DNA from 3 places in the Metaplanococcus flavidus genome. Region 2 is predicted to be linked to each of the others. Evidence: riboswitches for the same ligand, from Rfam matches in the RefSeq annotation. Region 2 holds a riboswitch; each other region holds the start of a gene.
The links. Region 2 has a riboswitch for thiamine pyrophosphate ahead of tenA (thiaminase II). Riboswitches for the same ligand answer to the same signal wherever they lie in the genome.

Region 1: another riboswitch for thiamine pyrophosphate. It lies ahead of ACFQ1X_RS14655 (lipoate--protein ligase family protein); the one in region 2 lies ahead of tenA (thiaminase II).
Region 3: another riboswitch for thiamine pyrophosphate. It lies ahead of ACFQ1X_RS14605 (acetylornithine deacetylase); the one in region 2 lies ahead of tenA (thiaminase II).

Annotation. Positions count from the first base shown of each region.
Region 1 is NZ_JBHTKI010000022.1:227,905-231,185, reverse strand. It holds gene lipA (lipoyl synthase) at 1-898, opposite strand, end outside; gene ACFQ1X_RS14655 (lipoate--protein ligase family protein) at 904-1,731, opposite strand; TPP riboswitch at 1,835-1,935, opposite strand; gene ACFQ1X_RS14650 (biotin transporter BioY) at 2,413-2,982, opposite strand; TPP riboswitch at 3,116-3,216, shown strand.
Region 2 is NZ_JBHTKI010000012.1:129,747-133,027, forward strand. It holds gene thiD (bifunctional hydroxymethylpyrimidine kinase/phosphomethylpyrimidine kinase) at 1-530, opposite strand, end outside; gene thiM (hydroxyethylthiazole kinase) at 506-1,318, opposite strand; gene tenA (thiaminase II) at 1,320-2,003, opposite strand; TPP riboswitch at 2,090-2,192, opposite strand; gene ACFQ1X_RS09575 (hypothetical protein) at 2,596-2,802, opposite strand; gene ACFQ1X_RS09580 (class F sortase) at 3,003-3,281, opposite strand, start outside.
Region 3 is NZ_JBHTKI010000022.1:220,496-223,776, reverse strand. It holds gene ACFQ1X_RS14620 (hypothetical protein) at 67-234, shown strand; partial or broken gene ACFQ1X_RS14615 (hypothetical protein) at 589-747, shown strand; partial or broken gene ACFQ1X_RS14610 (halocin C8-like domain-containing protein) at 675-839, shown strand; TPP riboswitch at 1,271-1,374, shown strand; gene ACFQ1X_RS14605 (acetylornithine deacetylase) at 1,447-2,772, shown strand; gene tenA (thiaminase II) at 2,785-3,281, shown strand, end outside.

The DNA of each region.
Region 1 (3,281 bases), on a different contig from region 2:
TCAAGTACTTAATCCGCCGCTGTACAGCTGTTTCACCTACTTGTTCGTCAGCGTGATAGGATGAACGCACCATTGGTCCAGCTTCGCAATGTTTAAAGCCTTTCTCGAGCGCGATTTTTTTCAATTCCGCAAATTCATCCGGATGGTAATATCGCTCCACATTTAAATGTTTACGGGTTGGCTGAAGATATTGGCCAAGCGTTAATATATTCACATTATGCTCAAGAAGGTCATCCATTGCCTGCAGGATCTCTTCCTTCGTTTCACCAAGCCCGACCATCAAGCTCGATTTTGTAGGGACATGTGGAGCAATTTCTTTCACACGTGCCAATAATTTTAGCGAACGATCATATGTCGCTTTTGCCCTTACCCTCTTCGTGAGGCGTCGGACTGTTTCGATATTGTGATTGAAAATATCCGGTTGGCTATCCATTAATGTATGCAGGCTTTCATAGTCGCCTTTCATATCCGAGGGCAGTATTTCTATCGTGGTACCAGGCATTCTTCTGCGGATTGCACGCACTGTTTCTGCAAATACTGCTGCACCGCCATCATTTAAATCGTCCCGTGCAACTGCTGTTACCACCACGTGCTTGAGCTCCATGATTTCCGTCGATTCCGCGACCCGTTCCGGCTCTCCCCAGTCAAGTTCATTTGGAATCCCTGTTTTTACTGCACAAAATCGACAAGCTCGTGTGCATGTATCGCCCAAAATCATAAATGTTGCAGTCCGCCGCTCACTCCAGCACTCGTGAATATTCGGACACTTTGCCTCTTCGCATACTGTATTCAATTTCTTCTCGCGCATCAGACTTTTCAAGTCGGTATAGGTTTTATTCGTATTTAATTTAACTTTCAGCCATTCAGGCTTACGGACGTAATCGTTTTTTTGGGTCATGGTGTTTACTCCCCTTTTCCTTCTCGTATGTAATTCCATTCCTCACTTGCGTACTTCTTCTCAAGTTCGTATACTTCGCTCAACAACTCGTTCGGCGGTTCAAATGCTTTTAATCGAATACCAAGTCCTTTTTCGAACCCAGCTCGAAAAGCAGTTTTTACTTCTTCTAAGTTCGCAGGCTTTGGCAGTAAATCATTGATAGCAACAGCCTTGGTGCGGAAGGCAGTACGAGCTTTTTCTTTCATACATTCATCCGGATAAACAAACAGTTCAAATAGCTTTCGTTCGTCCATATTTAAAGGAATAGAACCATGTTGAAGGATGACTCCTTTTTTGCGAGTTTGAGCGCTGCCGGCTGCTTTTTTCCCTTTTACGGTCAATTCATACCAGGACGGTTCCTCAAAGCATACAGCCGATCTAGATAACCTTTTTCTCACAGGATGTGCAAGTTCCGCTTCAACCCCCAAAAATCGGTACCCTTCTATTAATCCTTTGGATAGGATAAGATAAGCTTCTTTTACTGTCTTTGGCATAACTGGATGAGCTTCTGATATCAGGATACTGTAAGTAAGTTCTTGATCATGAAAGACTGCCTTTCCACCTGTTTGTCTGCGGACAAGCGGGATTCCATACTTTTCAGCATTTTCGATATCGATATTGTCTTTCACTTTTTGAAAGAAACCCACTGAGATACCAGCTGGCGACCAGCTATAAAATCGCAACACGGGCGGGATGTCTCCTCTACTATGCCAGTTCAGCAAAGCTTCATCCATGGCCATATTAAAGGCCGGCGTACCAGAACCTGAATCGATGTATAGCCATGTTTCGTTCATGTTCTTCTCCTCTCTGCTAGGCTAATGCCGATTGTTTTTCCTCGGTTTTTGCACAAAAAAACACCGCTCTCCATGAAAGGAAGCAGTGTATGCGGATTTTCTATTAGCATACGCGCCACTTCCCTACGCTGGCATGGTCCAGATCAGGTTCAAAGGGTTTGAGTAAATACTCATCTCAGTTAAATAACACCCCTAGTGATTATATTTAAGTTAACCTCAATGTATAGTTTGCAGAAATTGATGTCAAGTCGAAGTTGCAAGTTCCCAATCATAAAAATTCAGCCAGAATGATGCTTGAATATTTTTCTAGCGCTTGTTAGATCATTCTGGTTTTTGATTTAAAGCAATTGCCCCCTTTTTTTCTTGCCTTCAAAAATTTATTCAGATAATGCAGTACTATTTAATTGCATCAAAAATTCACAATATATCATGCTGGAATAAATAGGGTTTTATAAATAAAAACTTTCGTAAAATATACTTAAGTGAACAAACTATGCGTTACGTTAACTATTCATTGATTAATTTACACATAATTATTTTCCGTCTCTTCCTTTTTCTATTTATTCATTTACACAAGATATTTTACGCTCTCAGAAAGAGGGAAAGAAGAGTCGGAACAAAACCCTTCTTCTTTCTCTTTTTATGTATGTTGTATTCTTATTAAGGATTACAATAGCTAACCTAAAGTGCTTTTTTGTCTTCTAAATATAAAAGACCAGCGGATTTCAAACGATGTCTTACTGAGATTCCAATCCAAGCGGCAAGCACAGCTTTAATAAGGCCGACTAAAATGAATGGGACAAATCCACCCATTAATGCTCCGGTCCACGAAAGATTGGCGAAAATCTTCAACCAGGCAGTTCCCACAGTCAATACCATAAACATACCGATGACATTGGCAATTATGGCATTGATAAACGTAAAACTCGTTTTTTCGAGATAATAACCAATACTGAAAGCGGTCGGAATAAAACCGACTAGATATCCGCCGGTCGGTCCGAATAAGCTACCGAGTCCACCTGACATTTGAGCAAAAACAGGGATGCCAACTGCACCCAACCCCAAATAAACTACAACAGATAAAGTTCCGTATTTGGCCCCTAAAATTGTTGCGGCCAAACCGATTGCAAGTGTTTGTCCTGTGATCGGGACTAAAGGCAGTGGGATTGTCACCTGTGCCAGTATTCCGATGATTGCTGCAAATAAAGCTGTAATAATCATCATTCTCAATTTGAAATTAGATTCTGTCATTTTATCCTCCCTCAATTGTGTTAACCTTATTTAAATAAAGGTTAACTTATATGGTATCATAGTTCTTATAATGACTAGATAAATATTTCTAGAGGTGTTAGGCTGTTTGTAGATATACTAAAAAACTGAATAATTAAAGCACTAGGGGAGTCCATTAGACTGAGACGGATATAATCCGGACCCTTTGAACCTGATCTAGTTGAGACTAGCGTAGGGAAGTGGTTACTGTATGCTGTTTCTATTAGGGATACTATAAAACCACTCCGACGTCGGGGTGGTTCTTTTTATTTAGTAGCGTT
Region 2 (3,281 bases):
CCTTTGATGACAACGGCTTTCGCTCCAAAAGCGAGAATTTGTTCGGCCGCTTTTTTCCTGTCTGTTGCATCATGGATTTCCATGCCGCTCAGCATTTCCGCTTCCGGGATATTCGGTGTGATGACCGCCGCCAATGGCAATAGTAATGTCCGCATTGCCTGGAGTGCTTCTTCCTGCATCAAAGTTGCGCCTCCCTTTGCGATCATCACCGGATCCACGACAAGATTACGCCAGCCGTGTCTTTCGATTCCCGCTGCCGTTTCAGCGATGATTTCAGCGTCAAAGAGCATCCCCGTTTTCACAGCGGCAATGGTAAAATCCGCTCCGATTGCATCGATTTGCGCTTTTACCGCTGCGGCAGGCATCGGATAAACGCCGTGCACGCCGCATGTATTCTGCGCCGTTACCGCTGTAATGGCCGATGTACCGAAAACGCCGAGCTCCTGGAAAGTCTTTATATCCGCTTGTATGCCCGCTCCACCGCCGGAATCCGAACCGGCAATCGTCAATACCTGTTTGATCGCTGCCACAGTACATCTACTCCTTCCCCTTTTTCAAAGTCGAAGCCATCGTCATCAATCTCCATGCCGAATAAAACATCCAGGAACGTGTCGCGGAAACTGCCGGGTCCTTCCGAAGTTGCCGCAGCTTGTTCACCGGCCGCCCCGTAAAACTTGAGAGCTTCAATTGCCGCAGCTGTAGGATCTTCAGGAGACACTGCCGTGAAAGCGGCTGTTACAGCACTGAGCAGGCAGCCCATGCCGGTTACTGAACTCATCATACGGTCACCGCCTGTAATCTTCTCTACCCGCGAACCATCGGCCACAATATCGGTCTTGCCTGTCACTGCCACCACCAAGCTGTATTCTTTTGCCACTCGCTTCGCCAGTTTATCCAGGTCGATATTGCCTTCACCGGCATCGACGCCTTTTGACGCCCATTCCACGCCGCCAATTGCGGCTAGTTCTCCCGCGTTGCAGCGCAGCACACTGACATCGATTTCCGTTAAAATCTTTTGGACGGCCTCTTTCCGAAAAGCGGTCGCTCCTGCTCCCACCGGATCCAGAATCACCGGGATCTTTTCCTTATTCGCTCTTTTTCCGGCGAGCATCATGCTGTTAAACGTGTCTTTATTCAAGGTTCCGATATTCAATGACAACGCGCGTGAAATGGCGACAAGTTCTTCCACTTCCTCTTGTGCCTCGCCCATGATCGGTGATGCGCCGATTGCCAATAATCCATTCGCCTGAAAGTTCGATACGACATGATTGGTGATGCAATGGATTACGGGATTTTCATTTCGAATTTTATTGATCATGTCAGACACCAGCCTTTATTGCCGCGGGCAATTCCCAGGTTTCCATCGTCCACGCCTGCTGCCAGAAATTCCATTCGTAATAACTGCTCCGCCGGAAGCGGTCCTTCAGCTCCTGCCGCCGTTCCGCCGACAAACTTTCCGCCAAAGAATCCATCCGGCCGATCTGCTCCTGCACCAGTTCGCCAAACCACTCGGAACCATAAGTCTCGATCCACCGGTCGTATATCGGATGGCCAGGCTCCGCATCTTTCAATCGTTCCCCAATTTCATAATAAAGCCAGTAACACGGTAGAATCGTCGCGAGCACATCCGCCAGATCCCCTTCCATTGCGCGGTACATATGCGATACATAGGCATAAGCACCCGGTGACGGTTCGAATTGCCGCCAATCTTCGTCCGTCACTCCGAGCATCCCCATGAACGATTCGTGAAGCGCCATTTCTGCTGCGCACGTTTGCTCCGCATGATGCGCGAAACTCTTGGTTGTCGCGAGGTCCGGCGCCTTGAGTGCGCCGACCGCCTGCATCTTCGCAAAATTTGTCAGGTAATAGGCATCCTGCATGACGTAATAGCGGAACACCTCTACCGGTAAACTGCCGTCCGCAATCCCTTTCACAAACGGATGATCGAAACTCGCCTGCCATAATCCAGCACATTCCTGTCGCATTTCCTGTGTTAATTTCATCTTCTCCATCCCCTTTCAGGCAAAATAAAATACCGCTTTCCAGTAAAGGAAAGCGGCAATTATACGCATAGGAATAGAGAAATCCGGCATACTCTCGCCCACTTCCCTCCGCTGGTATGATCCAGATCAGGTTCCAAGGGTCCGAGCGTTGCTCGTCTCAGCCGTTAACCGGCTCCCCCAGTGGTGCATGTATTCAGTTGTTCCCCCAAAGATTATCACAATGTCTGAAAAATCACAAATTTATTTTTGAATGCTGCGCAAACCACCTTCGCAGATAATCAAGCATCTTACCAATCCGTCAGAACAAAAAGGAAATTTTTCGCTTATCATTTTTAGCATATAAATTATGTGAATTTGCGGTAATCGCTCATGTGCTAACTGCGATTGGCATAATTTAATTTTGAAATTAACAAATATTAAATTTGCAGAAGTATTATAGTAACTTAACGGGATTAGGCTACTTCTTCATGAACTTTAATTGTTCGCAAAATATCAATTTAACGAAAAAAAGCTCGTATTTGAGCTTCTTTCCTTAGGATAAGTGAGGCTATTAAATTATCTTTCTTTAAATTACTTGCTGAAAAAACTGATTTCAAAAATTTCTACTAACAGAAACCTGGCGATAGAGTGCAAAAATCTCTTTATTTTCCTGTTCCCATCCAGGGTTACTTTGCATAGGTATGTTAAACGCCGTTTCCATTTCATGTGCCAGGTTAGCTGACATTATCTTTTTTCTGTTGGCAGGATACTTCCCCTGCATTATTACTTCATAGCGTTTTTTATAGTACTTCAACATCATTTTACATTCTCCCTAAAGTAAAAAGTTGGCCATACCAGCCTCTAGTTCTTCGTTCTTAACCTCATTATACTGCAATTTAATACAAGTGATTCATTCACGTTCAGCTATTTGTCACTGTCTAAACCTCAAAAGACAAAAGAGACCACCGTTTTATGGTCTCTCCCTTTTACATTTGTTCATTCTATTTTTGCCATTCTTGACTAGTAGTCAGTCAATTCAGCATAAACGACTAACCGCTCTTCGTAATGGCCGCTTTCAGTATCAAAAGTTCCAGTGCACGTAATCAAATTCAACTTCGGTTTTGAGCTGGAACCAAAAATGTCATTCAACGGAGCATCTTCCGGTGCATAAGCTTGCTTGTCCGTTACAGTGAACGTCAACTCTGTACCATCTGTTCCGGTAACGTGAATCAAATCGCCCGGTTCTAATTTTTTTAAGTTAAAGAAAGTGCCAGGCTGCGAAAGACCGTCAACATGTCC
Region 3 (3,281 bases), on a different contig from region 2:
TTATGCCTTGGTTGTTTCTTTCATGCTCATTTCAAAAAAAAGAAAAAACTAGGAGGAATATTCATTATGTCAATCAAACCTTTTGAAAAAGTTCTGATGCTAGCAATAGCAGCTATTCTCGTTGTCTCTTCTGCATTTAGTTCCGTAGGTGCTGTCAATGCTGGAACTTCAATGTTTGAAAAAGGAACATCGATGTCGAGCAAAATGAGTTTAATCAAATCAGAAATGCGTTAAAAAATACAGAAGAGTATCAGGCATACAAAGAGAACACCAAAATTAACTCAATTTCAAAAGGTGACATAATTATCAACACAGTAGATGGTTCCAAAGGCTATATTGCATATATTGAATTCGTGTTTGGAGGACTTGCGAAAACAAGTGATAACCTCGCATACGTTCAATTCACATATGATGTAAAAAATGGGGATGTACTGACGGATCAAGCGGTCTATGCAGAAAATATAGACCAAGGAAAAATACGCATCAATGCCTTCTAAAACTTGGACGGGAATCAAACCGAAATTTCCGACATTACCGTCGATACAGCAGGGACGATTTTTTACGAAAAGGGTTTGATGCTTAGCCACGATGATTTTGTCGCTTCTGCAGAACATTAGATTCAGCAGGCCGGAAAGAACGCAGACGAATTTGGAGCTTATGCTTCTTTTTGTGAATATGCAGTTGGGGCGCTGTGCGGTACCGGTGGAGGCGTGTTGTGTTATGCTGCAGCGGGTGCTCTGGGAATCACTACAGGGATTGGCGGTTTAGGCTTAGCGGCTGTCTGTGCTTTGATAGGCAGTGTCGGCTGTACAGCTGCGACAGATCAAATTTGTAATTGATCCGTTCCAAAGTAGTTGAATACAACAAAGAAAGAGTAGCAGATGCTACTCTTTTTGAGGGGTACCGAAGCTCAAACGCTTCCATCTCCTTTTACGAGCGCCTTTATTTTTAAAATTAGTCAGCAATCTTCACTTTCAGCCAATATATTTAAGGAGAAATAATAATGAAAGTTCGAAATGGAACTTTAAATTAGAAAGTGCTTTTGTGTATATAAGTCAATTATAAAATACAAAATGTGCAAAAGAAAAAACAAACTACAATACATCGAGTTTAAAGTGATAGCTTTTATAAAATGAAAGCGCAGCAGATTCGGTTCGATTTATTGTTACAGTTTCTTGTCTCATATAAATAATGACAGTAGAGTGAAGTGACCGGTTGTAATTATTTAATCCTTATGATAGAACTAAAGTAACAATAAAACTTCATTGCACAATTGCTCTAGGGGAGCTGTTTAAAGCTGAGAAAGACATTCGTCTTGACCCTTATTCACCTGATCTAGTTAATACTAGCGGAGGGAAGAGATGGCAGAAGAATTTTGTCTCCACATGAGGCTTAACCTTTTATAGTCATTTACACTTCTTTCCTATGGGGAAGAAGTGTTTTTTTGTGGAGGAAATCATATCGAAAGGAGAATTAAACTTCTTGCAAAACAATCAGTTGCTTCAAGTAATCAAAGAAATCGAGTTAAAAAAAGATGAATTGATTGATCTTACTAAACAACTTATCTCTTTTCAAACTCCGGCACCGCCTGCTCGCAACACAGCTGAAGCACAAGGGTGGATTGAACAGTATTTAGTAAGCCAAGCATTTGCAACAGATCGATGGGATGTGTATCCGGGAGATCCAAACATCGTTGGTGTGAAAAAAGGGACTGAAAGAAAGTCTTTTCAAAGCTTGATCATCAATGGACATATTGATGTGGCCGAAGTGAGGCCGGAAGAAGTATGGAAAACGGATCCCTTCACGGCGGAAGTTGTAAACGATCGAATTATAGGCCGAGGTGTTGCCGATATGAAGGGAGGAATGGCTGCTGCGTTATTTGTCCTTAAACTTTTTCATGAACAAGGCATCGAATTGCCGGGCGACCTTATTTTTCAATCAGTTATAGGAGAAGAGGTTGGTGAAGCTGGCACCCTACAGTGTTGCGAAAGGGGCTACCAGGCGGATTTTGCGGTTGTAGTTGATACAAGTGATCTGCAGATCCAAGGGCAGGGCGGGGTGATCACCGGTTGGGTGGTCATTAAAGATCCGAAAGTTTATCATGATGCCATGCGCAGGCAGATGATTCACGCAGGTGGCGGTCTTTCGCAAGGAGCAAGCGCTATTGAAAAAATGATGATTATCATTGAAAGTCTGCAGAAGTTAGAGCGTCATTGGGCGGTTTCAAAAAGCTATCCGGGTTATCCTCCAGGAACAAATACGATTAATCCGGCTGTGATTGAAGGAGGAAGGCATGCCGCTTTTATCGCGGACGAGTGCCGGCTCTGGATCACCGTACATTTTTATCCGAATGAGTCCTATGAAACTGTAAGCAAAGAAATTGAAGAACATCTTTTAAATGCTGCAAAAGCGGATTCTTGGCTAAAAGAACATCCACCAACTTTTATATGGGGTGGGCATTCCATGATAGAAGATAGAGGCGAGGTCTTTCCAGCTTTTGAAGTGAATCCGGAACATATAGGCGTAAAGACTTTAGCAGCTTCACACCAACATTTATTTTCAGAAAAGGCTGTAATCGGTGTGTCCACGACTGTTACCGATGGCGGGTGGCTTGCAGAAGCAGGCATCCCGACAGTCTTGTATGGACCGGGGCAGTTGATAGAAGCCCATAGCATTAACGAGTCCATTGAGATACAAGAGTTGGTGAATTTCTCTAAAGTTATGGCGCATTTTATTTTTACTTGGTGCCATACGAAAAAGCAGGCAGAGTGAGGAGAGATCAACGTGAAATTTAGCGGAAAATTACATACAACCCTTCAACCCATTTGGAGAAACAACCACAATCACCCTTTTGTAGTCGAAATGGGGAAGGGGTCTCTTGATAAAGAAAAGTTTCGGTTCTTCATGGTTCAAGATTATCTTTACTTGATAGAGTATGCAAAGTTGTTTGCGATTGGTGCAACCAAGTCACAGGATGTTAAAACAATGGGACAATTTGCCAAGTTACTGGATGCCACTATGAACGAAGAGATGGCATTGCACCGCCAGTATGCGGAACGTTTTGGGGTTAGCGAAAAGGAACTGGAGGAAGCTTCCCCCTCCCCTGTGACACTTGCTTATACCCATTATATGCTTCACGTGGGACAGAGCGGCAGTGTAAGTGAATTGGTAGCAGCATTGCTTCCATGTGCATGGAGTTACCGTGAAATCGGCAGAGAGCTTGCGGCCATTCCAGGTGCAGCCGATCACCCACTATATGGTGAGTGGATCCGAATGTATAG